Regions from separate parts of the Paenibacillus sp. A3M_27_13 genome, predicted to be linked through region 1. Evidence: predicted binding sites of a transcription regulator. Region 1 holds the regulator's gene; each other region holds the start of a gene.
The links. The regulator Rex, encoded in region 1, represses fermentation and respiration genes when NADH is low (regulators of the CRP and FNR family bind a similar motif). The targets are predictions, from matches to a motif close to TTGTGAAATATTTCACAA.

Region 1 (7,445 bases):
CATGTTTAGAACCATGATGAAATCCAAAATTCACCGCGCTACCGTTACGGAAGCTAACCTGAACTATGTGGGGAGTATCACTATAGATGAAGATCTCATGGAGACATCGGATCTGTTGGAGAATGAAAAGGTTCAAATTGTAAACAATAACAATGGAGCTCGACTGGAAACCTATGTTATCCCCGGACCGCGTGGGAGCGGAGTGATCTGTCTCAACGGTGCGGCAGCCCGTTTGGTGCAGCCTGGTGATACAGTCATTATTATTTCCTATGCTTCCATGTCGAATGAAGAGGCCAAAACATACAAACCAACAGTGGTATTTGTTGATGAACATAATAAACCAGCCCAAACGATGAACAAAGAAGTACACGCGACGATCATGTAATGAATGGGAGTGCGGATGAAACCCGTCTTTTAAGCGAAAAATGTGAGTGTATTAATCCATCTTTCATAAGGGCGGGATGCACATGTTCCAGCATGTATTCGCAGAAATGAACAGCATGTTAGATGATATCGTGAAGCATTACCCATCAGCCCAGGGCTCCCGCAGGCAGGAGCTGCTACAGCACTGGAGTCTGCTGCGGAGAATGAGTGACGGAATTATGGATGAGTGGCTGGCCTTTGAGGAAAAAATGGTTTGCTTGCGTGCGGCCGGATTTTCCGCAGAGACCGATATGTCTGACACTGAGCTGCCTGAAAAAGAGCTGCCAGCTTTTAATCGGGGGCAAGGGTATTATCGATTACTTATGTACCCTGAGGCGATCCAACAATTTGAGCAGGTACTACAGCATTTTCCGAACAGCTGGCAGAGTCGCATGTATATGGGAATGGCCTATTTTCAACTAGATGATCCAGCAGAGGCTGTATGCCATTTTCAGAAGGTGCTGGACCTGACTGAGCAGGCAGGACTAAAGGCGGTCATCTATAATGCGCTAGGCTGTCTGTTGGCAAAGCAGGCTGACGTAGAGGAGGCGCAAAAATGTTTTGCTCTCGCACATCAGTTCGATCCTGCGTTACCCGAGCCGCTGCACAATATGGAAGCCTGTTTGTCCGGTACCGAAATGCTTCGATACGACAGCTCCATGATGACCTGGATGTAGTTGTCAGACACCGAGTAAGACGATGCATGCCCACCTCCTCAGGCGGCGTGTGCATCGTCTTTTTTGGCTGTCTTAATTTCCAAACAGGCGATCTTCTGCTATGCTAATATATAGAGTTATTATTTTTGTAAGTGTCATAAGAAAGGATTAAGCCCGAATGAAATTTGCGGTATTGGATTTTGAAACGACAGGCACCCAGTCCGCGGATGACATCATTCAAGTCGGACTTGCAATTATAGATCATGATAACAGCATTTCCCGTGTTTACGGCTCTTATGTGAACCCTGGCAGATCTATTCCACCTTTTATCACTGGATTGACCGGAATTACAGACGATGACGTCAAGGATGCTCCTGCACTTGAAGAAATGATGATGGAGCTCGTGCCTATGCTGGACGATGTTGTGCTGGTCGGTCATAATGTGGCGTTTGATTTTAATTTTTTGCAAAACGCTCTGGATCGGTGCGGATATTTACCGTTTAGCGGAAGAATCTTGGATACAATGGATTTTCTGAAAATTATGTTTCCATCGCTATCTTCGTATCAGTTGGGGTTTGTGTCTTCTGAGTTCGGGCTGGCGCATGATCGCCCTCACCAAGCAGACAGCGACGCGTTGGCTACCGCTGAGGTGTTTTTAAAGTGTCTGGGTGAGCTTCAAGCATTACCTCTGATAACGATACAGCGGCTTAGTGATTTGTTTGCAGAGGAAGACAGTGACCTTGGATGGTTTCTTGATGGGGTGCGTGAAGAGAAAGAGCTTGATCCTATTCAGGATTTGGAGGGACATCAGTTTTTTCGTCAGCTTGCGCTAAAAGTGGAAGATTGGACGGAGCTAGCTGCACCGCGTAGAGAAGATGACCCGAATCCACTTTCAGGTGTTTCCTTTGAGGAGTACATGGATGATGTGCGGGACAATTTGCGTTCATCCTTGAGCCAATATGAGGAGCGCGAGGCGCAGATACAGATGATTGAGGGTGTAAATCAGGCACTGAGTGAAGACAAGCATCTGCTGATCGAAGCAGGTACAGGAACAGGAAAGTCTCTCGGTTATTTGCTCCCATCGCTGTATCACAGTGTAAAAAAAGGACAGCGCGTTATGGTAAGTACACATACGATCAACCTGCAGGAGCAATTACGCGAGCGCGACATTCCTATGCTGACCAAGGTGATTCCGTTTCCGTTCCGGGCTGCTATTTTCAAGGGTCGGGGACATTATTTGTGTCTGCGTAAGTTTGAACATAAAATAAACAGAAGAGACTTCGCGACGCCGAAGGAAGACTTAATTACAGCGGCTCAGATGATCGTCTGGTTGACGCTAACAGAAACCGGTGATGATGAAGAACTGAATCTGAGCAACCGTGGAGGGGATTTCTGGGAAACGGTGGCGAGTGATTCAGAGTCCTGTCTTGGTCGTTCTTGTCCATGGTTCCGCAAATGTTATTATCATCGTGCACGCCATGAAGCAGGGATAGCGGATGTCGTTATTACGAATCACTCTAAGTTGTTCACAGACGTCAAAGCCAGTCACCAGTTGTTGCCGAGCTATGAACATCTGGTGATTGATGAAGCCCATCACCTGGAGGAAGTAGCTGGTAAGCACCTAGGTATGCATATGAAATATTTCACACTCGTGCATACACTGACGCGACTGTTCAAAGACAGCAAGAATGGACAACTGCCTTCACTTCGTCAACAGTTGGCAAAATCGGGACACGAGAAGTCGGCGGATTGGGCTTCAACCATCGACCAGATGTATCCGCTCGTGTTAGAGGTTAAGGAAACTTGGGACCTGCTAAGCGACAAGCTGTTTGGCATGTTGCCAGAGCGAAGCGATGCGACACCGGGTGAAACAGGACAGTTTTCTTCCCGTCTCAAACCTTCGGCCAAGCCTGCAAAGTGGGATCAGGCGGGGGCTTTGGAAAATCAGCTATATGTAACGATGAGCGAAATTTTGCGTAAGGGCGACAAGCTGATGCTGGACGTCAAGGAAGAACATGACGATTATGCGGCAGATAGCCTTATTACAGATATCACGGGTCTGCTCAAGGATTTGGCGGGAATCCGAGAAAATTTGCGCTTTTTTATCCGACTCGATGATGAAACAACCGTATACTGGCTCGAAGCGAGTGGGCAATTCCGTAGTAAATCATTGCAATTTTATGCGGTGCCCGTCGATGTGAGCCGCCAGTTGAAAGAAATGTTTTTTGACAAAAAAAGAAGCATTATTCTGACGTCTGCTACCTTATCGGTAGATAAGTCGTTTCAGTACATGATCGATCAGCTCGGCTTGCAGGAGGCCGCAGATCAAGAGCGGCTGATGACTTCGCAGCTCCCGTCACCCTTTAATTACAGGGATCAGGTGTTGCTGGTCATTCCACGGGATTTCCCAAGCGTGAAGGGCAGTGTAGGAGATGCACACTTTGTAGATATGCTCGTTAGCTCTCTAGGAGCGACTGCTCAGGCGACGCGGGGGAGAATGCTCGTTCTGTTTACTTCCTATCGGATGCTCCGGCAAGTGTATGAGCCGCTCAAAGAGGCCTTAGCATCCAGCGAAATTACTGTGCTGGGACAAGGTGTGGACAGTGGGAGTCGCAGCAAGCTAACCCGCCGTTTTCAGGAAGCCAAAGCTTCTGTATTGCTGGGAACCAGCAGCTTCTGGGAAGGCGTCGATATTCCAGGAAAGGCTCTGACTTGTCTGGCCATTGTTCGCTTGCCGTTTCAACCGCCGAATCACCCGTTGCTGGAGGCAAAAAGCGAGCTGCTTCAGCAGCAGAAGAAGAATCCATTTATGAAGCTGTCTGTACCACAAGCGGTCATTCGCTTCAAACAGGGATTTGGTCGGTTAGTACGTACAGCGAGTGACCACGGGGTCGTTATCGTTTACGATACGCGTGTGATCGAATCCTATTACGGAAAGCACTTTTTGTACTCGTTACCGGGACCAAAAATGGAGCATATGCCATCGGAGCAAATGGTGCCCCGCATCGCCGAATGGCTCCAATCCGCCCCGGAGACAGAGGCATAACGGACGGACACTAAGTATGTTCGTTACAATTAGGGGGAGCAAGTATGAAATCAGATAAAATTTCAGAGGCTGTCGTACGGAGGTTACCCGTATATTTACGTTATCTGAATGCACTTCACAAACGGGAGGTGGCTACGGTCTCTTCTCAAGAGTTGGGACAGAGGCTAGATTTGAACCCGGCCCAAATCCGTAAAGATCTCGCCTATTTTGGAGATTTTGGTCGGAAGGGTATCGGTTATGATGTTTCTTATCTAATTGAGAAAATACGCCATATCCTGAAAATCGACCAGCAAATTAATGTCGTATTGGTCGGTGCGGGTAATCTGGGGCAAGCCCTTTCGAATTATAACGCTTATTTAAAAGACAATATGAAGATTGTCGCAGTATTTGATGCGTTTCCGGATAAGGTAGGGACCAAGATCAATACATTGGTCGTTCAACCGATGGATGAACTGGAAGCGACTGTGAAAGAAAAAAACATTCGAATCGGGATTATTACCGTACCTGATTTTGAAGCACAGCACGTGGCTGACAGGCTTATTGAGAGCGGAATTGGAGCGATCCTGAACTTTGCACCGACTACTCTCAAGGCACCGGCCAACATTCGGATTCATGCCACAGACTTTACAACTGATTTGCTTAGCCTCGCTTATTATTTGGAGGACGGAAAGGAAGAAACACAATATGACAGTGAATAAATGGATGATTAAAAACGGCTCTTTTGCCGTAAATGGATCAGAAGCTGGGGTAGTCCATGGTTTTATGATTGTGGAGGATAGCCGTATTACTTATATTGGCGAAACTTTGCCTGCGGGTGAGGAAGAGACGGAAGCGATCGATGGTAAGGGGCTATTGTTTTTACCTGGTCTGATTAATACTCATGGTCATGCGGCGATGTCTCTGCTGCGTGGGCATGGAGATGACTTGGCACTTCAAGTATGGCTTCAGGAGAAAATGTGGCCTATGGAAGCCAAGTTTACATCTACGGACGTGTACTGGGGTACGTCCTTGTCTGTGCTGGAAATGCTGAAAGGTGGAACAACGACCTTCCTGGATATGTACGATCATATGGATGAGGTGGCTCGTGTAGCTGAAGAGTCAGGTATTCGTGCAAGTCTGATGCGTGGAGCAATTGGACTTTGCTCGGAAGAAGAACAGCGAATCAAGCTGGCTGAGGCCGTGACTTTTGCGCGTAACTGGCATGGTAAAGCAGACGGGCGTATTACAACGATGATGTCTCCGCACGCGCCATACACATGTCCACCTGCGTTTATTGAAAAATTCGTACAAGCTGCGCATGATCTGGACTTGCCACTGCATACGCACATGTCTGAGACGATCGCCGAAGTGGAGCAAAACGTACGCGACTACGGTTTGCGTCCAGTTGCACACTTAGATAAGCTTGGCTTTTTCTCCCGTCCTTCGCTTGTTGCCCATGGCGTTCATTTGAACGACGAAGAAATAGCTTTACTGGCTGAACGTGGTGTAGCGGTTTCACATAATCCTGGTAGCAACTTGAAGCTGGCAAGTGGTGTGGCCAGAGTGCCTGAATTGCTGCGTGCAGGGGTTACTGTTTCTCTCGGAACGGATGGTCCTGCCAGCAATAATAACCTGGATATGTTCGAGGAAATGCGTCTGGCGGCACTTATTCACAAGGGTGTATCCGGTGACCCTACGGCAGTTCCTGCAAGTGAAGCGCTGCGTCTGGCAACAGAATACGGTGCAAAGTCGATTGGTTTAAAAGAAGTAGGAGCGTTGGCAGCAGGCAACAAGGCTGACTTTATCGCGTTGGATCTGAATCAGGCACATTTCTTGCCGCGTACAGATCTTATTTCCCATGCGGTATACTCTGCAAGCGCCAAGGACGTGGCTCATGTGTGGGTAGACGGTCGCCAGGTTGTGAAAAACGGCGAATGCCTGACTATGGACGAGGAACGTATCAAACATGAGGCACAAGCCGCCTTTGAAGGGCTGCTGTCGCGCTAATTTAGGTGTCACATCCCCTTAGAGAGGAAGCACAGGTTTGAAAAATAAGAAAAAATGGATAGCGGTCGCCATTTTGGCCGTGATACTGATCCTGGTCAGCATTTTCTGGTATTATTCCTATGTTACTCAAGACCAGGTGGCTGAGAAAAATGCCGCTATCATTAAGGCCAAGCAATCAGGTGGTCTGGTTAGCACGACTCAAACATGGAAGTCTGTGTGGGATCAGGTATATTGGGTGGTTCAAGGGAAAAATGCACAGAATGAAAATATAATGGTGTGGGTTCCTTTTCAAAAAGTGGAAGGACAACCTAACGTACCTGTCGCAGATAATAGCGGTGTTCACACCGAGTTGCTGAAGAACGGAGTCGATGAGCAAAAAATGACGGCAATAATTCAGCAGCAGCTTCCAGGTGCAAAAATTGTAAGGCTTCAGCCGAGTGTGTTCAATGGCGAATATGTGTGGCAGTTGTTTTACGATGATGGAAGTCATCATTACTACACCTTTTATCGTTTCTCAGATGGGGTAGCGACGGGTGTGAAATATACTTTGCCCAATAACTGAGCTGGTGTGAGGATTGGCAAATGTTGAATGAATGACTAGTAAATGATTAAAAACTCAAGAAAAAGACGTAAATACGACAAAAATCGTATTTACGTCTTTTAGTTTTGCTATGCCGTAAAGCTGGCTGAAAGCCAGTGAAGCATCTTTACCTATCCATCTTCTCTCCTAGGTCAAATTCATCTTTGTGGCGGGCAACAGCGATCGTAAGATCAAATCCTACACGCAGCGTCTCGCCTCCACCATAACCAAAGATTTTGCCTCATCACAACTCCTCCACACATTGCCTTCGATATTAGATATACGTTATGATATACTATATTTTATAAGTGATAGACAAAAATGATAGAAAAAAGAATTGCTGATCACTATAAGATCATGCAATTTGGTTGTTTGTTGACATTCGTCCCGTTTCTTCTGAGTTTTACATTTTGAGAGGAGGATGTTGTTTGAAATTGCGTGCAGTTCCTATCGTTGTGGCGGCAGTTTTGGCAGCTTTGCTGCTATTTGGGGGATGGTTCATTTACCGTCAGGTTACAATGCAAAGTCCTCTGGAAAAACTGGTATCTCAATATCCAGGCGTGACAAGCGCTCAAATAGATATTAAACAGGATCAGGTTGTATTGAAACTAGATCTCAAACCGCAGGCGGATGTGGCCAAATTGGTCGATGTGGTTAAGCAAAAAGGACAATCCATCATTGGCAGCCGCACCATTAAGTTGGATATCGCAGATCGTTCCAATTCAGCACTGAATCAATGGTGGTCTGAGGCTAT
Region 2 (7,445 bases), on a different contig from region 1:
TGATGAAACAGACGGGCGCGGATATTCATGCCATTGGAGATGGTGGTTATGCAGGAACACCTCTTCCTGAGAACGTATACCAGCTTGCGCTGTCCATTAAAGGACGCAGACATACAATCAAGAGAATGGTAGGAAGAAGCCGGTAACGATTGACCCCGTGTAATTCAGAGACTCTATATTCTTTTCGTACTCCTTGGAGTGCGCGTAGAGTCTTTGAATTACCACCATCCATGTAAACGTTTACTTTTATAGAAAAATGCCAAATGAGGATTAAAGGAGCGAGCAGTATGTCCAATGAAAAACTGGCAAAAGACATTTTAGCGTCCGTTGGCGGAGAAGGAAATGTCTCTAGCTTGGTGCATTGTGCCACTCGGTTAAGATTTAAATTAAATAGCAGGGATCAGGCCGACAAGAACCAAACACAAAATATTCCCGGGGTTATTACAGTTGTTGAAAACGGTGGACAATATCAAGTGGTCATTGGAAATACGGTAGGGGACGTATATAAAGACATTTTAAAGATCAGTAGCCTTGGAGATGACGACAAATCGAATGCATCCGCTGCTCCTGAAGGCAACTGGTTCAACAAAACGGTGGATATTATTTCCGGTATTTTCACACCATTTTTGGGGGCGCTGGCAGCTTCCGGTATTTTGAAAGGGCTTTTATTAATGCTTGTCTCGTTAGGATGGCTCACCAAAACAGGTGGTGTCTATTCGATCTGGTTCGCTGCCGCAGATAGTATCTTTTATTTCCTGCCGCTAGCGATTGCAGTCACTTCTTCGAGAAAGTTTGGAGCGAATACGTTTGTAGCGCTTGCAGTAGCGGGAGCTCTGGTATACCCGAATATTATTACTTTGTATAACGATAAAGTGGATATTACGTTCTTCAATATTCCAGTTGTTCTTATGAGTTATACTTCTTCGGTTATTCCAGTGATTATCGCGATTTGGTTGCTATCGATTCTGGAGAAATTCCTGAATAGAGTAATTCATGATAGCGTGAAAAATTTTATAACGCCACTTATCTGTCTAATGGTCATTGTTCCCTTGACTCTGATCGCGGTTGGACCGATTGGAATATATGCCAGCTTGGGAATGGCTAAGGGCTACACCTTCTTATACAATTTGAATCCGATTGTAGCGGGAGTCATTGTAGGTGCCGGGTGGCAGATGTTAGTTGTTATGGGGCTGCACTGGGCGTTTATTCCTATCATGTACAATAACATTGCGGTATACGGTCATGATACTTTGAAACCATTATTTGCGCCTTCTAACTTTGCACAAGCAGGTGCGGCACTGGGTGTATTCCTTAAAACCAGAAATCCAAAAGTGAGAGCGATTGCCGGGCCTGCAGCGATAACAGGTTTGTTTGGCATCACGGAACCGATCATCTACGGGATTAGTATCCGCTACAAAAAACCGTTCGTATGGGCTATTATCGGGGGCGCTATCGCCGGGGCAATCACAGGTGCGGCGGGTTCCGTGGCGATTGCTCCAGGTATACCGGGCTTGGCATCCCTGCCGATATTCTTCGGCACAGGATTTGCCGGATTTGTAATTGCCATTATAGTAGCTTATATATTCACAGCCATTACTACGTATTTCTTTGGATTTAATGATTCCATGGAAACAGAAATGATTGCAGTCCATGAAGAGAAGAAAGAAGCTGAAACCCCAGCTCCTGCGCTAACGAACGAGAATATTTCCAGCCCGCTGACGGGTACTGTCAAACCGTTATCCGAGATATCTGATGAAGTGTTCTCTACTGGAGCCATGGGTAAAGGCGTTGCTATTGTGCCTGAGGATGGCAAACTGCTCTCTCCATTCAACGGAACTATAGCTAATGCCTTCCGTACAGGCCATGCGATTGGTATTGTATCGGATGGAGGAACGGAGATCTTGGTTCACATCGGTATGGACACCGTCAAGTTGAAAGGACAGCATTTTAAAACGCATATCTCAGAAGGGGATCGGGTTACCAAAGGTCAACTGCTGGTCGAGTTTGATATTGGAGCAATTAAAGCTCTGGGCTATGACATGACTACACCGATTATTGTGACGAATACAGCCGAATACTCTGACGTTAAGGTGCTGGGAAATAACCGAGTGTACACAGGAGATTCATTGCTGGAGGTCAAGCTATGAAGACTACGGAAAGACTAAATCAAATCAATGCACCTTTGGTTATTTATGAGGTAATGAGCGAAGCATTCCGCCCGTATGGAAGGCTGCTGCCTCATTTTAATACCACAGAGCTTATCAAGTATGCAAAAGAAACGACCAGCGTACCCGATCAGGGAAACCATTATGTACCTTCGGTCGCAGAACTCGAAGACTTCGGTGTAATTCACCGGATTCAAGATGAGGTGTACGGCCAACTTCCAATTCAGGCTGGTTTTTGCGCAGGTCAGAATACGGGTCTGACCGGGCTGGAATATCATCAGGGCAGCGAGGTGGTGATTGCCGCTACAGACTGTATTCATCTTGTCGGCAGAGTACAGGACATTGAGGACAATTCCTATGACAGTGCAAATGTTCAGGTGTTTTTTCAGCCTAAAAACACGGTTGTCGAGATATATTCAACGACACTTCATTATGCTCCCTGTAAAGTTGACAGTGAAGGATATTTGACGATTGTGATCCTTCCGGCAGGAACGAATATGCCACTTGAAGCGGGAGAAGGTAGCCGGGGGAACCTACTGCTGACTAAGAAAAATAAATTTCTTATGGTTCATAGTACACAGATGGAAAAAATCGCGGCTGGCGTCCATCCCGGGCTGCACGGGAAGTTGCTGAATATTTCTCCCATTTGAGTCAAAGTCCATCATTCATAAATTAAACTAAGGGACCAGCTAGCTGGTCCTTTTTTTTAACTCAATTTCAGCTGCTTACCTTTATCCCTTGAAGCAGAATAGGGAAATCCCTAAATATTTTTAATTTGAACTACATTGTGATTCTAATCACATATAGCTCTATCTGCTGCATTAAAATAGAAGCATAAGCAATATTCATAGGAACGTAGGAGATGTCGTCGGATAGGAAGCATCGTCGAATGAATGGAGGAACCGGTATATGATAAACAGTAAACAAAAACTTGTGGTTATAGGGAACGGGATGGCTGGTATCAATACGGTCGAACAAATTTTGAAATTAACGGATAAGTATGAAATTACGGTCCTGGGAAATGAGCCGCATCCGAACTATAACAGGATCATGCTCTCTTATGTGTTGGAAGGTAGTAAAACGATTGATGATATCATACTGAACGATTTGCAATGGTACGCGGATCAAGGGATTACTTTATATACAGGAAAAATGGTGAAAAGCATTGACGGTGAGAACAAGAAGATTCGCACCGAAGACGGACTGGAAATTGATTATGATGTAGCTTTGGTAGCTACTGGTTCACAATCATTTATTCTGCCTATTCCGGGTAAAGAATTACCGGGTGTCATCGGTTTCCGAGATATCGCCGATTGCTCGGCAATGCTTGAGGCAGCAAAGACCTTTAAAAAGGCAGCTGTCATTGGTGGAGGCCTATTGGGGCTGGAAGCAGCTAAAGGCTTGGTCAACCTGGGTATGGATGTTACGGTCGTTCATTTAATGGAGGATTTGATGGAACGCCAGCTGGACCGGGAAGCCTCTGCGATGCTGAAAACAGAACTAGAACGCCAGGGAATCAAGTTTGCTATGCAAATGCAAACTGCGGAGGTGTACGGTCAAGATCGGGTACAAGGACTGCGGTTTTCAGACGGAAGCGAGCTGGAAGCGGATTTGGTCGTTATGGCCGTCGGGATCAAACCTAATATTCAGGTGGCTGTGCAAAGTGGTATGGAAACGAACCGTGGTATTGTAGTCGATGATTTGATGAGAACCTCCGTGCCGGATGTATATGCTGTAGGGGAATGTGTTGAACACCGCGGAACCTGTTACGGCTTGGTAGCTCCGCTGTTTGAACAGGGGAGTGTAATTGCCAAACATTTGGCAGGTGCGGATACTGAAGGTTATATGGGATCGGTGGTTTCCACCAAGCTCAAAATTTCAGGAGTGGATGTTTTCTCAGCTGGCGAATTCATAACCCAGCCTGAACATACGGTGATTGTGGCAAAGGATGAGTGGAAGCGCACATACAAAAAAGTGCTGCTTCGTGAAAATAAGATTGTTGGAACTGTACTGTTTGGCGATGTGAGCGAATCTGCTAGCCTTCAAAAATATGTGCGTCAGCAAACGTTGATGACAGATGAGATATATGGACAGATCATGGGTACTGGATGCAGCAAGGACGGGGCGAAATCATTATCCGCTGAAACGATGGCTGATGATGAAATTGTCTGTGGCTGTAACGGTGTAACCAAAAAGACGATTGTGGATGCGATTAATGATAATGGACTGACCACAGTCGATGAAATTAAGGCATGTACCGGAGCAACGCGTTCCTGTGGAGGGTGTAAGCCGGTTGTAGAGCAAATTCTGCAGTACGTTCTTGGAGACAGCTTCAAGACGTCAGCCAAGCAAGGAATATGTGGCTGCACAACTTTGAGTCGGGACGAGATTGTGGAAGCGATCAAAACCAAAGGGCTGACAACAACGCGTGAAGTTATGAATGTACTGGGTTGGCATAATGATGAAGGATGCTCCAAATGTCGGCCAGCGCTGAATTACTATCTGGGAATGATTAACCCGGATACCTATGAAAATGAGGGAGATTCCCGTTTTGTAAATGAGCGATTGCACGCGAACATTCAAAAGGATGGAACGTTTACAGTTGTTCCTAGAATGTACGGTGGTGTAACGACCCCAGAAGATTTGAAGAAGATAGCAGATGTTTCTCTTAAATACAACGTTAAGGTCGTTAAAGTAACAGGAGGACAGCGGCTGGATTTGATCGGTGTCCGTAAAGAGGATCTGCCTAAAGTATGGGAAGAACTCGATATGCCGTCGGGATATGCCTACGCGAAGTCACTTCGTACAGTTAAAACCTGTGTTGGATCACAATTTTGCCGGTTTGGCACACAGGACTCGATGGGAATGGGAGAAGTGTTGGAACGGAAATTCGAACGACTGGATTTCCCGGCAAAATTCAAATTAGCGGTTAATGGATGTCCACGCAACTGTGCGGAATCATGTACCAAAGATATCGGAATCGTAGGTAATGATGGGGGCTGGGAGATCTTTATCGGTGGTAATGGCGGTATTAAAGCGCGGTTGGCTGATTCACTCTGTAAAGTAAAAACCGACGCCGAGTTGATTGATATTGTAGGAAGCGTAATGCAACTCTACCGGGAAACAGGACAATACCTGGAACGTACTTCGGAGTGGGTGGAACGGATCGGTCTGGAGGAGATTCAGAAGGCTGTCGTTCATGATACAGATCATCGACAAGCTTTAGTAGAACGCATCGAATTTGCATTACAACAGGTCGAAGACCCTTGGAAAAAGATCATCAATGATGAGGATTCACGCAAAAATTTATTCGAGGTTGTCACCCCGTCTATTGTGTAATTGTATCTAAAATGCCTGAGGAAGGGAGCGATCAAGCAAATGATCAAAAATGCCGAATGGCTTGTCGTCGGTCATAGTAAGGATTTTCCGATCAGAATAGGGCGTACCATCCATATCAAAGGTACTGAAATTGCTGTTTTCCGCACTTCGGAGAATGAGCTTTATGCCGTTGAAAATAGCAGTCCTCATCCCAAAGGAGGTCCTCTTACAGAGGCTATAGTATCTGGTCATTATATCTATGATCCTTTATATGACTGGAAAATTGATCTGCAGACGGGCATCGTTCAAGAGCCTGATCACGGACAAATTAAAACGTTCGCCGTTTGTGAAGAGGGAGAAGAAGTAAAAATATCGTTCGAAACGGTTTAGTTCGTCTGTTGGAATACAAATAAAAAGGGCTCGACAGGAACAATCCTGCTGGGCCCTTTTTTCTTTTTGGATCAGGTAATGGTGACGCCTGCACTTGCATAACCTACGATAGTGTTTACGAGGGAAATACCTGTAGCTGTGGCAGAGAAGACAAGGAGCAGACGAGTCTGTGCGGTTACGGGGATAGCCAAACCAGTAGTAATGCCGCTAGAGGTCGTTCCCAAAGCAACAATGCCATTCAGTGGAGGGGCCAATATAACGATAGCTCCCGGAACTGCTGTGAAAGTGTTATTAGGTGTTGGGGAACTAAACAGCTGGGCAGTAATTGTCGCAGTTGAACCCACGAGAGTTAATGCAGCTGTTGTACTGAAGTAACCAGCAATAGATGTAATTACGCCATCCCGTGGTACGGAAAAAGCAAAGTTAATCAGAGGTCCTACAAGTGTACCTGTCAGGTCTATGACCCCGCCTACGAGGCTAATACCTGTTGCTGAGCTCCCAAAGCCGATCAAACTTGTGGTTCCTACCACTCCGCCAAGAACAGTTGTCAGTATAGCAGGTCCTCCTGAAGCAAACGGGATGATGGCTCCCGAGCCGGTGGCTCCGGTAATCCCTGTAACGCCCGTAACACCCGTGGCTCCAGCAGGCCCTATGGCCCCGGCTGGCCCGACCAATCCATCCGCGCCCGTAGCGCCCGTGGCGCCTGTCACACCCCCGGCAGGGCCCGCAGCACCTGTAGCGCCGACAGGTCCGGCCGGGCCTTCCGGTCCAGCGGCCCCGATAGGCCCGGCGGCGCCAACAGGTCCAGCCGCTCCAATGGGCCCCGCAGGCCCCACGGGCCCGGCAGGGCCAACAGGTCCGGGTGCTCCGATAGGTCCAGCGGCGCCGATAGGTCCGGGAGGCCCTTGTGGCCCTGGTCCACCTGCGGGTCCAGGCGCACCGCCGGGTCCCACAGGTCCAGGAGGTCCTTGTGCACCGGACTCCCCTGACAAGTATGTTTCACCTAATACGTTGCTAACCGTCGTTCCAGCGATTCTGATCGCGCTGATTAAGCTGTCTTTAAGAGCAGGATCAAGGGATTCTTGTAAAACGATGGACAATAGGGCATCCAGCAATTGTTGCAGTGCAGTACCTACGCCGATCGGAGAGAAAGGTGTAGCTTCTAACGCAACAATAGCAAGCTCCAGCGCTGCCAGCAAGTCTGCCTTAACCCCGCCTCTAAGTCTTAAGCTTTTCGCCAGAGACAACAAACGTCTTAAAACCAGTTGCAAGGAAGATACATTAGCCGCAGAGGGGTTTGCGAATACGACGGGGATGATCGCGGTCAATTCATTAATCAGTCTGAGAAGAGCCTCGATACTTTTATTTACTCTTGTTGGTTTACAGTCTTCGTCTTTTTTTGAAGCACCACTGAACCTGAACGGTTTTTTATGTTTCATGCTCAAATATCTCCTCCTTATCATTCTTCCTACTGTAGAGGTGATAGGTGGTTCATCGCCCCGCTTCGCAGATATTCATAATATATTTACTGAAGCGAAAAGGGTGAATAAACAAGCAAAAATGATTGTTGGA
Region 3 (7,445 bases), 160 kb from region 1:
AACCGTCGGTGTCATTGAAGACAATGATTTTGACAGTTTTCAAAAGATAGCAGAGCCAGTCGGCATTATCATGGGGATCACTCCAGTGACAAACCCGACTTCGACTACGATGTTCAAAGCGTTGATTGCCATTAAAACACGTAACCCAATCATTTTCGGTTTCCATCCATCTGCTCAATCGTGTAGTGCGGAAGCAGCCCGCGTCTTGCTCGAAGCAGCCGTCAAACATGGTGCTCCAGCTGATTGTATTCAATGGATTGAAGCTCCATCGATGGATAAGACAAATTCACTCATGAATCACCCGGATGTGGCTCTGATTCTGGCAACTGGTGGATCAGGCATGGTTAAGGCGGCATATAGCTGCGGTAAACCTGCTCTGGGTGTAGGCCCAGGTAACGTGCCTTGCTTTATTGAAAAAACAGCAGACATCAAGCAGGCCGTGAACGATCTTATCCTCTCTAAATCTTTTGACAACGGTATGATTTGTGCTTCCGAGCAAGCGGTTATTATCGAAGAGCCAATCTTCGAACAAGTGAAAAAATTGATGATCGCTAACGGCTGCTATTTTGTAAATAAAGAAGAAGCAGCTAAGCTCACTCAAGGAGCTATGAATGTCGAGAAATGTGCAGTGAACCCAGCAATCGTCGGGCAGTCTGCTGTGAAAATTGCTGAAATGAGTGGTATCACAGTACCAGCAGGAACTAAAATTTTGGTCGCTGAGATTGAAGGGGTAGGAACAAAATTCCCATTGTCTGCGGAAAAATTGAGTCCTGTATTGGCTTGCTATAAAGTGAAAAATGCGGAACAAGGTATTCAACGCGCTGCTGAAGTCGTGGAATTCGGGGGCATGGGCCACTCGTCCGCTATTCATTCGAACGATGAGGACGTTATCGCTCGCTTCGCAAACCGTCTGCAAACAGGACGTATCATTGTAAATGCACCTTCCACACATGGTGCGATTGGCGACATTTACAACACCAATCTTCCTTCGTTGACACTCGGTTGCGGTTCGTACGGTCGTAACTCGACTTCGTCGAACGTATCGGCAGTCAATTTGATTAATGTGAAAAGGGTGGCGAAACGGACGGTGAATATGCAATGGTTCAAAGTACCTTCCAAAATCTATTTTGAAAAAAATTCGACACAGTATCTTGCTAAAATGCCTGATATCACACGTGTAGCCATTATCACGGACCCTATGATGGTAAAACTGGGATATGTGGATCGTGTTATTCATTATCTGCATCAACGCCAAACACCGGTAGCTATCGAAGTGTTCTCTGAAGTAGAGCCAGATCCATCGACAGTTACGGTAGAACGTGGTACAGAAATGATGAGACGTTTCCAACCGGATTGCATCATCGCACTGGGCGGCGGTTCGCCAATGGATGCGGCTAAAGGCATGTGGATGTTCTATGAATATCCAGATACTGATTTCAATAACTTAAAACAAAAATTCATGGATATCCGTAAACGGATTTACAAGTACCCACGTCTGGGCCAAAAAGCACAATTTGTAGCTATCCCTACAACCTCGGGTACAGGTTCCGAAGTTACATCGTTTGCAGTAATTACGGACAAAAACCTGGGTAACACGAAGTACCCGCTGGCTGACTATGAGTTGACTCCTGATGTGGCAATTATTGACCCAGTGTTTGTATATTCGCTGCCTAAAACAGCTGTAGCGGACACAGGTATGGACGTTCTGACACATGCTATCGAGGCTTACGTGTCCGTAATGGCTAATGATTACACAGATGGTCTGGCAATTAAAGCCATTCAATTGGTATTCCAATACCTAGAACAATCGGCTCTGATCGGTGATAAGCTGGCTCGTGAAAAAATGCATAATGCTTCCACACTTGCTGGTATGGCGTTTGCTAATGCATTCTTGGGTATTAACCACAGTCTTGCACATAAATGGGGTGGACAATACCATACAGCGCATGGCCGCACGAATGCCATTTTGCTGCCGCACGTTATTCGCTATAATGCGAAAAAACCGACAAAATTTGCTTCGTTCCCTAAATATTCGCACTTTGTTGCGGATGAGCGTTATGCAGAAATCGCGCGCATACTGGGACTGCCTGCACGCACCACCGAAGAAGGGGTTAACAGCTTGATCGAAGCAATCCGTAAGATGAACAAAACACTCGGTATCGAGGAATCGTTCCAACAAATCGGTTTCGATGCGAAGGATTTCGAATCACGTGTAGACTATCTGGCTGACCGCGCATTTGAAGATCAATGTACAACTGCGAATCCGAAGTTGCCACTGGTTACGGAGTTGGCTGATGTCTATCGCAATGCCTTCTACGGACGTTTTGACCAATAATATAATAGGTACGAAGAGGCTTGTGAAAAAGCATTTTCTCGTTCAATACCGATGCAGGCTCTCTATATAGAGGGCCTGTTGGTTTGGGAAGGGAGGTGAACGGCAAGGCTAAGGATATAGGCGCGAAGCTAGGGAAAATAAAGTGATAAAAATCACTCATATTGTGATTTTTATCACATACTACACTCTATCATTATTCTACAATAAGGGTGTAAGAAAGGTCCCGACACTGAGCGTAAGGCATCGGTGAACAGGCCGGGCTCAAGAAATAGCTTTATCGTGAAAAAAATCACAAGTCCGGAAGACCAAACAATTTGGAGGGATTTACATGTCGGTGATTGAGAGAGAATTACAAGAGCAACAATCTGGCTGGAGAGGTTTTAAAAAAGGCAAATGGACTAAAGAAGTCAACGTCAACGATTTTATTGAAACTAATATCTTACCTTATGTTGGCAATGAAGAATTTTTGGTTGGTCCTACCGCCAACACAACTGCATTGTGGGATATTGTATCCGATCTTACCAAAAAAGAGTTGGCAAACGGCGGCGTGCTTGATGTAGACGTGAATACGCCATCCACTATTATTTCACATAAACCGGGTTATCTAGACCGGGATAAAGAGCAAATTGTCGGTGTACAAACAGATGCTCCATTCAAACGCTCTTTGCAGCCGTTTGGTGGAATTCGGATGATGATCGACGCTTGCAAAGCCTATGGTTTTGAAGTACCGGAAAGTATCATTGATATCTTCACTCATATTCGTAAAACTCACAACCAAGGTGTATTTGACGCTTATACAGATGAAATGAGAGCAGCTCGTAAAGCTGGTATCATTACTGGTCTCCCAGATGCATACGGTCGTGGTCGTATTATCGGTGACTATCGTCGTGTAGCTTTGTATGGTGCAGACTTCTTGATCCAAGATAAAAAACTGCAACTGAAAAGCCTTGAAGTTGATTCCATGGAAGAAGACGTAATTCGTCTGCGTGAGGAAATTTCCGAACAAATTCGTGCTTTGAATGAACTGAAACAAATGGCTGCTGAACACGGTTTTGATATCTCAAAACCTGCTAACAATGCGAAAGAAGCTTTCCAATGGGTATATTTTGGATATCTTGCAGCAATCAAAGAACAAAATGGTGCAGCAATGTCCTTAGGACGTGTATCTTCCTTCCTTGATATTTACTCTCAACGTGATATGGAAGAGGGTACAATGACAGAAGAACAAGCTCAAGAACTGGTCGATCATTTTGTTATGAAATTGCGTATTGTTAAGTTCTTGCGCACACCTGACTATAATGAACTGTTCAGTGGAGATCCAACTTGGGTTACTGAGTCCATTGGTGGTATGTCCGTAACTGGAGAAACTCGGGTAACTAAAAACAGCTTCCGTTTCCTGCACACCCTCTACAATCTGGGACCTGCACCGGAGCCGAATCTGACTGTACTGTGGTCGGAAAAATTGCCTGAAGGCTTCAAAAAATATTGTGCGAAAGTTTCTATTGAAACTAGCTCCATTCAGTACGAGAATGACGATCTGATGCGTCCGATTTATGGAGACGATTATGGTATTGCTTGTTGTGTATCGGCAATGAAAATCGGTAAACAAATGCAATTCTTTGGTGCTCGTGCCAACTTGGCTAAAGCTCTGCTGTATGCAATTAACGGTGGTAAAGATGAAAAATCTGGCGTCCAAGTAGGGCCTGAATTCCCAGCCATTACAGGCGAAGTTCTGGAATATGAAGAAGTGTTGAGCCGCTTCAAACCTATGATGGAATGGTTGGCAAAACTGTACATGAACACTTTGAATGTTATTCACTACATGCATGATAAATATAGCTACGAACGCATTGAAATGGCGTTGCATGATCGTGATATTCTCCGCACCATGGCTTGTGGTATTGCGGGTCTGTCAGTTGCTACCGACTCCTTGAGTGCCATTAAATTTGCAAAAGTTAAACCAATCCGTAACGAAAAAGGGATTGCAGTTGACTTTGAAATCGAAGGCGAATACCCTTGCTACGGTAACAACGATGACCGTGTAGATAACATCGCTGTGGAACTGGTAGAAAGCTTCATGAGCATGATTCGCAAGCATAAAGCTTATCGTAATGCGGTTCCTACTCAATCTGTACTGACTATTACTTCTAACGTGGTTTACGGTAAGAAAACAGGTACAACACCGGATGGACGTAAAGCAGGCGAACCGTTTGCACCAGGGGCAAACCCAATGCACGGCCGTGATAAAAAAGGTGCTTTGGCATCTCTGAGTTCCGTGGCTAAATTGCCTTATGAACACAGTCTAGATGGTATCTCGAACACCTTCTCCATCGTGCCTAAAGCACTGGGTAAAGAAGAAGAAACACGCAAAACAAACCTTGTTTCGATGATGGATGGCTACTTTGGAAGCCACGCACATCATCTGAATGTCAATGTGTTTGCTCGCGAACAACTGTTGGATGCAATGGAACACCCAGAAAACTATCCACAGCTGACGATTCGTGTTTCCGGCTATGCCGTTAACTTTATCAAGCTGACTCGTGAACAACAATTGGATGTTATTAACCGTACTTTCCACGGTACAATGTAAATAAGTATTACAATGACGCACGCATAGCGGATGCGGGAAGGATGATGCAACATGTTGAAAGGTCACATACACTCATTGGAAACCTTCGGGACCGTCGATGGTCCCGGCATCCGCTTCGTGCTCTTTATGCAAGGATGCTTGTTGAAATGTCAATATTGCCATAACCCGGACACTTGGGCCTTGAATGAAGGTAATCCAATGACGTTGGAGGAGGTATTGGCTGAGATTGAGCCGTATTTAGCCTATTACCGTTCTTCAGGAGGCGGATTGACCGTATCCGGTGGAGAACCGACGCTGCAAGCTCATTTTGTCGCAGAGCTGTTCAAAGAAGTGAAACGTCGGTGGAATTTGCACACGACACTGGACAGTAACGGCTTTAATGACGCGGGCCGTATCCATGAACTGCTGGACGTAACAGACTTGGTGCTACTGGATATTAAGCATATTGACAATGATAAGCATATTAAGCTTACAGGCAAGTCTAATGACCGTATGCTAAGTACGGCTCGCTGGTTGTCTGAGCAAGGGCGCAAAATGTGGATTAGACACGTATTTGTACCGGGTATTCATGATGACGAGCAAGATTTATTGAATTTGGGACGGTTTATCGGAACGTTGAACGGAGTCGAGAAATTCGAAATATTACCTTACCATCAAATGGGTGTTTACAAGTGGGAAATGCTCGGTAAGGTGTATCCGTTGGAGGGAGTTCCATCTCCTACAGATGAAGAAGTTCAACGTGCTTACCGACTCATTGAAGAGGGTCGTCTGGAGACTGCAGGAAAGAATGCTGTCTGTCGTCCATCATAATTTGGGACCAGTTTATACTAAATAAAAAGATAGCGTAAGAACTGTTAATAATGTTTATTAACTCTGTTAAGTAGATAAAAATAAAAAAAGATAAGTAATCAGCGTGTACCAATATTAAAACGGTGCGCGCTGTTTTAATTTATCTTGAAATATTGAGTTTATAGAATAGATATATCTTTGGCTGGCTTGAATCAGCTTGTTCTTACTCTGGTAAAAGTACTACTTTTTAGTATTGAGATGTGTAAAAGAAGGCTGTAACCTAGTGTTATCTAATCACTTTTTTTAAGATGCATATGCTTTGAGTTCTGACTAGTCGAAGATTAGCATCTTAGACAGCCTTAAATGAAATAATTATATAATTGTATAGTTACATTTCACTTATTAAATAGGCTTTAGATACTAACGATTGATAGATACAAAGTTACTTCCGTAAGTATCTACTAATTTAGTCTTAAAGATATATTACACTGCAATTTGGTTAAGATACATAGAAAATGAACAACGTAGAAATTTCGCTCTGTAAACAATATATTTTTTTATAAGTTAATAAAATGAGGAGTTCGGATTTCAATTGTTTTATATTTTAAAATTATTTCTATATTTATAAAATCATTATATCAAAAACACAAATATATATGAATAAGGAAAAATTTGTTTACTTTTTCGCCTAAATATTATACTATAAATTTGTGAAATATAAAAAAGTAAAGGAGACAAGAAACAATGGAAAAATCTAAGTTGTTAGGTTTAACTGCTCTCTCAGCTCTCACTTTATCTTTAAGTTTAATACCTACTCAACAAACCTATGCTGAAGAAAATGTGGTTAACTCAAATTCAAGTCCGCAATCATTTATTGAACAAACATTAATAAATGAGAGTGCAGTTACACCTCAAGGATCAAGATCATATCAACTTGGTCAAACTTCTGCATCTATTTATTTGAATGGGTCTCTGGATATTCAGATTTATACGACTCTTAGCAATTCAGATTTGTACAGTATTGACATTTATGATAGTAACGGTAGACATGTCTACCAGCGTGATAGAAATCCAAGTGAAGGAACTAGTTTTCATGTGAGTGGTTTATATGGGTATCATACAGTTCGTGTACAAACTTATAATAATAACGGAACTTTTTCTCTAACTTGGCCTTAATATATAAATTATTTATTGGGTGTCTAAAGTCGATTTGATGACTTGGACACCCTTTTCTTTTTCAAGTAAACAAAAAGGGATATGTTGCTTTAACGATAAAGTAACTTTTTCACTTCGTTTTTCTTTATTTTTCATAGTTTTATTTCCATCATCCATGCCTGAATTTTTATACATAGCTTTTTAATATAAGTACTGTTATGAAAATGATTTTAGTATATAATAAGGGCTTCATCTCAATTGAGAGTTTTTTTGATGAAATAAATTAAACACTGAAAAAATCCCTAATGCTACCTGATAGCTTGCTTATTTAATAGATTATTAGCGTATCAGGGGATTATTCTATTTATTTTAGTTTTTGCAGTCACAGGAGAAAGTTCCCTTTTTTTCATGATCAGCAAAATTTCCAGAAACTTTTTAACAACTGATGCGTCTAATAGTATGACTTTTTACGGGAATGATAATAATTTGGTGATAGAAGGAGACAGACAATGAATTTCAAGAAATGGACCATGCTCACCGCTCTTGCGGTGGCTCAGGTGGCCGCAGTAGCCCCTG
Region 4 (7,445 bases), on a different contig from region 1:
GCAGGCTGATGCGCCGGAATCTGGAGATTGGCAGTGGTAAAACGACGGTACTACAGGAGCTGGATATGGTGCGATCCTATTTACAAATTCAGCAGTTCAGATTTGGAAATCGTTTGATTTATGAAGTGAATTTGGAAGAAAGCGCGACGGACCTGTCGATTCCTCCCTTAATCATACAACCGCTGGTGGAAAATGCAGTCATTCATGGCCTGGAAAATAAGGAAGAGCCAGTTACCGTGAAGGTAGATATTGCAATAGAACGAAGAGAGCTAAAAATTAAAGTAGAAGATGATGGGATTGGCATGGAAGCTGGGCAACTGACCCGTCTGCTAGCTCGGATCAGGGGGACGGAAGAGCCGGAAGGAAGCAGTATTGGCCTGCGTAATGTACATCAACGTCTAACATTGATGTACGGCGAACGTTATGGACTGCATATTGAAAGCGCATTACAAGAAGGAACAACCGTATACTTTTCCATACCAAGGGGGGAAGAGTCGAATGTATAAAGCAATGATTGTAGATGATGAGCCTGCGATTCGTGAAGGATTGTCCTCCATTATTGACTGGGGGAATTGTGGCTTCCGTATTGTCGATACGGCAGGGAACGGACGCGAGGCTCTGGATAAGTTCGGAGAGCATCGACCGGAGCTGGTCATTGTAGATATTCGTATGCCCGGGATGAGTGGGCTGGAGGTCATACGAAGCATACGTGAAAAGAACGGAGAGCCGTTTCACTTTCTCATATTAAGCGGATATGCAGACTTTGATTATGCACGGCAAGCCATGGGCTTCGGGGTGGATGGCTACCTACTGAAGCCAGTTGATGAGGAAGAAATGACGACAGAGTTGAAACGGGTACGGCAAAACATTGAGGACGAGAAAGAAGATGGCAAATGGGGAAGTCCGCCTTCCCATGAGCGTAATTGGATCGAAGCACTATTGTTTCCGGTTCATCAAGAGCATGCTCGTAATGCTGTGGAAAGCAGCGATTCTCTTCACAGAGCATCCAAGCAAGCTGAACATCAAAGCGGTAACGGAAAACATGGACAACAGCCCGTGTTACCAGCGTTGGACTGGAGTAGCTATCAGGTTATTCTGCTCGATTTACGTATTCCTGACTGGGATCGGCAAGCTCGGCTGGCGGCAGCAAAGCAGCGGCTAACAGAATTGTGCCATGAGCAGGGCAGAGGTATCGTGTTTGAGGCTGGAATATATATGGGTCTTTTGCTTCCCGCCACGTTAAAAACGGAGAAAGATGCTGTTCAGTTACTGGCTGCTTGGCGACAGGAGCTAAAGCCGTGGGCAAAGGAAATTTATGTGGCTGCCGGTGATCCTGTAGCCATTCTTAACGACATTCCCAGGTCTTTTGAGCAGGCACTACGATTGTTAGAACGTACGTTTTTGTTCCGGGCAGAAAGAGCCATGCTTTCCGGAGACCTACACGAATTGGAGACAGTCGAGACTGAAAGGAGTGGAGCGTCTGATAGTGCCACAGATGATCCCCTACGTTATGCAGAAAAGCTGTATTATGCGCTAGATATGGCTAATAGTGAAGCTGCAACCCGTGTCATTAAGGAAATGGAAGGCCAATTTCCACGGATTTATCGCACAGAATCTGCAATCAAGGCGGCGTTCGCCCAAACATTCACACTGGCGTTGAACAAGTATGCAGCCGGACAGGATCACAGCCGAACCGTGCTAGAGGAGCACTCCAGCTTTATAATCGATGTATATGCTTATTCCACATTGGGCGAGCTGGTGGATCACTCGCTGGAGCATGTGTTGCAATGGATTGGCCAGACTGAATCTGGTGGCAAGGGCATCATCATGAAACAAATGATTGACTTTATACATAGTCATTATGATGAAAATTTGCGACTGGAGTTACTGGCAGATATGTTCAATTACAATAGTGGCTATTTGGGCAAACTGTTCAAAAGTCATACTGGCGAGGCCTTTAATGCCTACCTGGATAAGGTGAGGATTGAGCGAGCAAGAGAATTGCTTGCTCAAGGAATTAAGGTGCACCAGGTGGCGGAACGCGTAGGATATGCGAATGCAGATTATTTTCATAGTAAATTTAAAAAGTATGTTGGAATGTCACCTTCCTCCTACCGTAATCGGGTTCAAAAGAACGGAGGAACAGATGGCTGTTGATAGAATCCCTAGGTTTAACGCTATGAAGTCTCTCTTACAGATGTCGGAGGTACGACCTCCGAACGAAGAGAGGCTCTTTTTTATGGCGGATAAATGGATAGATCAATCGAAAATGTCACATTTATTATGTAGTTTAGGCCGTTTTCATCAAATCGCCATCGTTATGACACATATTTGACACGATGTTCACATTTTCGATTCTATTTCATTTAAATTTATTCTATATAATGGGGATAATCTGAAGCCGGATCATGACAACCATGGTGAAGGTAGTTGAGTGAGTCATTTTCTAAAAAGTGACCGCTGCATATGTAAGAATGTGAATACTATCACAAATGTAGAAGACTTCAGATTACAGACACTATAAATCAATGTTAAGAGAAGTGCAGGGGGAGGAGCAACATCATGGACGTATTGGATTTGGCACGGTTGCAGTTTGCAACCACAACGATTCTTCACTTTGTTTATGTGCCGATCTCCATTGGATTGTCGTTATTGGTGGCAATTATGGAGACTATGTATGTTATCAAAAAAAATGACTTGTACAAAAAAATGGCTCAATTCTGGGGAACGTTTCTGCTGATTAACTTTGCACTGGGCGTAGTCACCGGGATTTTGCAAGAATTCCAGTTCGGGATGAACTGGTCGGACTTTTCCCGTTTTGTGGGTGATGTATTCGGTACGCCGCTGGCGATTGAAGCGCTACTTGCATTTTTCCTGGAATCGACCTTTATCGGATTATGGGTATTCGGTTGGGAAAGATTGTCCAAAACGGTCCATTTAATCTGTATGTGGCTGGTATCTATCGGTACGATGTTATCGGCGTTGTGGATTCTAGCTGCTAATTCATTCATGCAGCGTCCAGTAGGATATGAGATTCAAAATGGACGTGCAGAAATGAAAGATTTTGCTGCTCTGTTAACGAATGAACAACTGTTATGGGAATTTCCGCATACGTTGTTTGCTGCTTTTGCAACGGGGGCATTTCTTATCGCGGGTATCAGTGCATGGAAGCTGATGCACAAAAAGAATATGGACTTTTTTAAACCTTCTTTTAAATTGAGCATTATTGTTGCCTTAATCAGTGCCATTGCTATTCCTTTGTTTGGTCATGGTCAGGCTCAATATTTAGTGAAAACACAACCGATGAAGATGGCTGCCAGTGAGGGCTTATGGGAGAACAGCGGTGACCCCGCTCCTTGGACAGTTATCGCGGGTATTGATCCTGAAAAGAAGGAAAATACCTTTGAAATTAAAGTTCCTTTTGCTCTGAGTTTTCTATCTTATAGTAAATTTTCCGGCTCTGTGCCTGGTATGAATGAGCTTCAAGCAGAATATGAAAAAACCTATGGTCCGGGCGATTATATCCCGCCAGTACGTACCACGTTCTGGAGCTTCCGTATTATGATTGCGGCGGGATGTGGCATGATTGCACTCGCTTTATACGGTACTTACCTGACGTTCCGTAAAAAGCTGGAAGGTTCACATCGCTGGTTCTTCCGTCTTATGATATGGGGGATATCCCTTCCATTCATTGGGAATACTGCTGGTTGGATCATGACCGAAATAGGTCGCCAACCGTGGACTGTATTTGGTTTGCTTCAAACAAAAGATTCTGTTTCGCCCACGGTTGTGGCAGGAGAAGTGCTGTTCTCGTTCATCTCATTTACCACATTGTATTTAATTTTAACAGGTGTGCTGGCATTTCTGTTTTACCGTACGGCTCGCAAAGGTCCAGATATCGAGCCACATCAGCAAACGGTAATTCATGATCCATTTGCCCAAGGGGGTGACAATAATGACGCTAAATGATTTATGGTTCTTATTGATCGCAGTGTTGTTTACCGGTTTCTTTTTTCTGGAGGGCTTTGATTTTGGCGTGGGGATGGCCACGGGATTGGTACCGCGCAATGACCAACAAAAACGTTTGATGATCAATACGATTGGTCCATTTTGGGATGCCAACGAAGTGTGGCTGATTACAGCAGCAGGTGCGATGTTTGCCGCTTTCCCGCATTTTTATGCAACTATGTTCAGCGGATATTATCTGGTATTTGTCTTTATTTTGCTAGGTTTGATTTTGCGTGGAGTTTCTTTTGAGTTCCGCGGCAAGGCTGAAGGGAAATGGTGGACAGGAACGTGGGATGCCTGCATTCTGATTGGTAGCTTTCTACCGCCGATGCTGTTCGGTATGGCTTTTGCGGCTTTGGTGAAAGGTGTACCTATTCAGCAAAACATGGATTTGAAAGCTGGATTTTCCGATGTGTTCAATGGATACACCGTATGGATTGGACTGACAGTGGTCGGAATGTGCCTAATGCATGGGCTGACGTTCATTTCTCTGCGGACGATTGGAGAAGTACGGGATCGTGCTCGCGTGATTGCGTCCAAATTTCTTCCGGTATTGGGCATTTTACTCGCTGGCATGGTGGTATGGACTTATTTTGCAACGGATTTATTTGCACGTCGCGGTCCCTTTATGTATGCTGCGGTAGCAGTGGGAATTGTCGCCTATGTGCTGACGTGGTACTTCCTGAAGCAGGGCCGCGAAGGATGGGCCTTCGGGATGACAGGTGCATTGATTTTGCTGACCTTCGTTTCGTTATTCGTTGGTTTGTTCCCAAGATTTATGGTGAGCTCGATTAACAGTGCTTTTGATTTGACGATTTATAATGCAAGCTCCAGTCATTACACACTGAAAGCCATGACGATTGTTGCAGCAACGCTTTTACCCTTTGTGCTGGCTTATCAGGCGTGGAGCTATTTTGTTTTCCATAAGCGTCTCAGTGAGAAGGATCATTTGGAATACTAATGGATAAGGCATGGTTAGAATTAAAGGGCATTCGGCCAGTAATGCTGCTACTGGCTGCCCTTTCCCTGCTCCAGGGGGCTGCTGTGATTGCACAAGCAGTCTTCTTGGCAAAGGCTGTTACGATTTTATTTGATAAAAATCCGCTGGTGATGGCTTGGCCGTCACTGGCGTTGTTTTTCGCTGCTTTTGCAATGAGGCATACGATGATCTGGCTGCAACGACGGACAGCCGGCCGTTTTGCCGAAGCTTCAGGCGCTTCCTTACGGGAGCGTCTGCTTGCACGTTTGTTCGAACGGGGGCCGGGTTTTGCAGCGCAGGAAGGCAGCGGCAAGTTGGTGACGCTAGCGCTGGACGGCATGGATCGTTTTCGCACGTATTTGGAACTGTCCATTCCTCGAATGATTGACATGATGGCTGTAACTATACTTGTGCTTGTGTATGTTTTCACATTGGATGTCATTTCAGGTGTAATTTTGACGACTACGATGCCGATTCTGGTGGGCTTCTTTATTTTGCTCGGCTTGGCAGCGCGGAAGCAGGCAGACAAGCAATGGCGTTCCTATCGTCTGTTATCTCACCATTTCACGGATTCGCTGCGTGGACTTCAGACACTAAGGTTTTTGGGGCGTAGCCAAGAGCATGGGGAATCGGTTGGGAAGGTCAGCGACCAATACCGCACGGCAACGATGCGCACGCTGCGGGTAGCGTTTCTTTCCTCATTTGCCCTCGATTTTTTTAGTATGCTATCGGTCGCTTTTGTCGCGGTAGGCTTGGGTTTGCGCCTGATTAGTGGCTCGGTAGGTTTGGAGGCAGCGCTTGCGGTGCTTATTCTGGCACCAGAATATTTTATGCCCATACGCCAGTTGGGATCAGACTATCATGCTTCACTGGATGGTAAGGAGGCTTGGGGAGCAATACGCTCCATTCTCAGTACAGAAGATAATGCGACCGAGCCGAATAAACAGGCAGCTAGCGATAAAGGATTGGACATCACGGGACAGGATAGTCTCGAGCTATCTGATGTGTGCCTCCTTAATGAAGACGGTTCGGCTCGGCTTGAACATGTGTCTGCAAATGTTGAACCGCACATGAACATGATCGGTATCGTTGGAGCTAGCGGTGCAGGTAAAACGACGCTGCTCAGTCTGCTTGGCGGCTTTGCTGATCCCACTTCGGGTGAGCTGCTCCTGAATGGATGCGGATTGGCTGGGGTTGCCAAAGCTGAATGGCAACGGCATATTGCCTATATTCCACAGCATCCATACCTGTTTAGCGCTTCTCTGGCAGATAATATCCGCTTTTATGAACCGGAGGCATCCAACCAGCAGGTAGAGTGGGCGATTGACGCGGTTGGACTGCGTGAACTGGTAGACGGTCTTCCGGGTGGATTGAATGAGCCCATTGGTGAAGCAGGTCGGACACTGAGCGGAGGGCAGGCGCAACGGATTGCATTGGCGCGGGCATTGCTCAGTAATCGTCCGGTCGTTTTATTGGATGAGCCTACGGCCCATCTGGATATTGAGACAGAATGGGAGCTAAAACAGACGATTTTATCGGTTTTGAAACATAAGAGAATGTTTCTTGCCACCCACCGGCTTCATTGGATGCCAGAAATGGACTGTGTCTGGATGATGGATCAAGGTCGCCTGGAAGAAGTAGGCTCCCATCAGCAATTGATTGCCCGTAAGGGAGCATATTACCGATTGCTGACGGGGATATCGGAAGGAGGGAACGGACGATATGAGAGTAACGGACAATAGCAGACAAGGCTGGTTTGTGACGTATCTGAGACAATATTTTTGGGCCTTTCTGGTAGCTGCTCTTTTGGGCGCGCTGGCCATTGGATGTGCGGGCGCGTTGCTCTTTACGTCCGGTCATCTGATTACCCGTTCGGCCTTAAAACCGGAAAATATATTAATGGTGTACGTTCCAATTGTGCTTGTGCGAACATTTGGCTTTAGTAAAGCGGTTATTCAGTACCTGGAGCGCTTGGTAGGGCATGATGCCGCACTGCGTCTGGTGTCCCGTATGCGGGTACGCTTATATCGGGCAGTAGAACCGCAGGCGCTGATGATTCGCAGCAAATTCCGTACAGGGGATCTATTAGGATTGCTGGCAGAGGATATTGAGCAGCTTCAAAACATCTATCTGAAGCTAGTTCTGCCTGCGCTATCGGCTTTGCTGATTTATGCAGCAGGCATCTTGGAGCTCGGACGGATGGACGGAACCTTTGCCTTGCTCATGGCGCTATATGGCGGATTTTTGCTTTTTATTGCCCCAGCTATCTCACTATGGACCTCACTCGCCAAACGGCGAATGTTCAAGCAGGAACGGAGTAAAGCCTATCAGGAGCTGACGGATGCTCTGTTCGGCATGAGTGACCTGGTGCTGAGCGGACGGACTGGGCATTTCCTGAGTACCTTTACACAACGGCACAATAGGGCTGCCGTGATGGAGAATTCACTTCGCCGGAGCG

Region 2: nirB (nitrite reductase large subunit NirB) is a predicted target of Rex. The motif match lies at 2,951-2,968, and genes of this name have one in related genera.
Region 3: pflB (formate C-acetyltransferase) is a predicted target of Rex. The motif match lies at 2,613-2,630, and genes of this name have one in related genera.
Region 4: NLX82_RS20980 (cytochrome ubiquinol oxidase subunit I) is a predicted target of Rex. The motif match lies at 2,475-2,492, and genes of this name have one in related genera.

Annotation. Positions count from the first base shown of each region.
Region 1 is NZ_JANAVE010000001.1:452,807-460,251, reverse strand. It holds gene panC (pantoate--beta-alanine ligase) at 1-9, shown strand, start outside; gene panD (aspartate 1-decarboxylase) at 2-385, shown strand; gene NLX82_RS02090 (tetratricopeptide repeat protein) at 468-1,100, shown strand; gene dinG (ATP-dependent DNA helicase DinG) at 1,258-4,125, shown strand; gene NLX82_RS02080 (redox-sensing transcriptional repressor Rex) at 4,170-4,823, shown strand; gene NLX82_RS02075 (amidohydrolase) at 4,810-6,111, shown strand; gene NLX82_RS02070 (cell wall elongation regulator TseB-like domain-containing protein) at 6,149-6,673, shown strand; gene NLX82_RS02065 (hypothetical protein) at 7,120-7,445, shown strand, end outside.
Region 2 is NZ_JANAVE010000005.1:289,809-297,253, forward strand. It holds gene NLX82_RS19295 (DUF7916 family protein) at 1-146, shown strand, start outside; gene NLX82_RS19300 (beta-glucoside-specific PTS transporter subunit IIABC) at 288-2,147, shown strand; gene NLX82_RS19305 (DUF4867 family protein) at 2,144-2,815, shown strand; gene nirB (nitrite reductase large subunit NirB) at 3,075-5,504, shown strand; gene nirD (nitrite reductase small subunit NirD) at 5,544-5,873, shown strand; gene NLX82_RS19320 (exosporium glycoprotein BclB-related protein) at 5,945-7,312, opposite strand.
Region 3 is NZ_JANAVE010000001.1:609,829-617,273, reverse strand. It holds gene adhE (bifunctional acetaldehyde-CoA/alcohol dehydrogenase) at 1-2,335, shown strand, start outside; gene pflB (formate C-acetyltransferase) at 2,664-4,925, shown strand; gene pflA (pyruvate formate-lyase-activating protein) at 4,977-5,735, shown strand; gene NLX82_RS02890 (hypothetical protein) at 6,459-6,890, shown strand; gene NLX82_RS27505 (hypothetical protein) at 6,903-7,025, opposite strand; gene NLX82_RS02885 (copper amine oxidase N-terminal domain-containing protein) at 7,379-7,445, shown strand, end outside.
Region 4 is NZ_JANAVE010000007.1:104,638-112,082, reverse strand. It holds gene NLX82_RS20990 (cache domain-containing sensor histidine kinase) at 1-506, shown strand, start outside; gene NLX82_RS20985 (response regulator transcription factor) at 499-2,157, shown strand; gene NLX82_RS20980 (cytochrome ubiquinol oxidase subunit I) at 2,563-3,969, shown strand; gene cydB (cytochrome d ubiquinol oxidase subunit II) at 3,956-4,969, shown strand; gene cydD (thiol reductant ABC exporter subunit CydD) at 4,969-6,729, shown strand; gene cydC (thiol reductant ABC exporter subunit CydC) at 6,710-7,445, shown strand, end outside.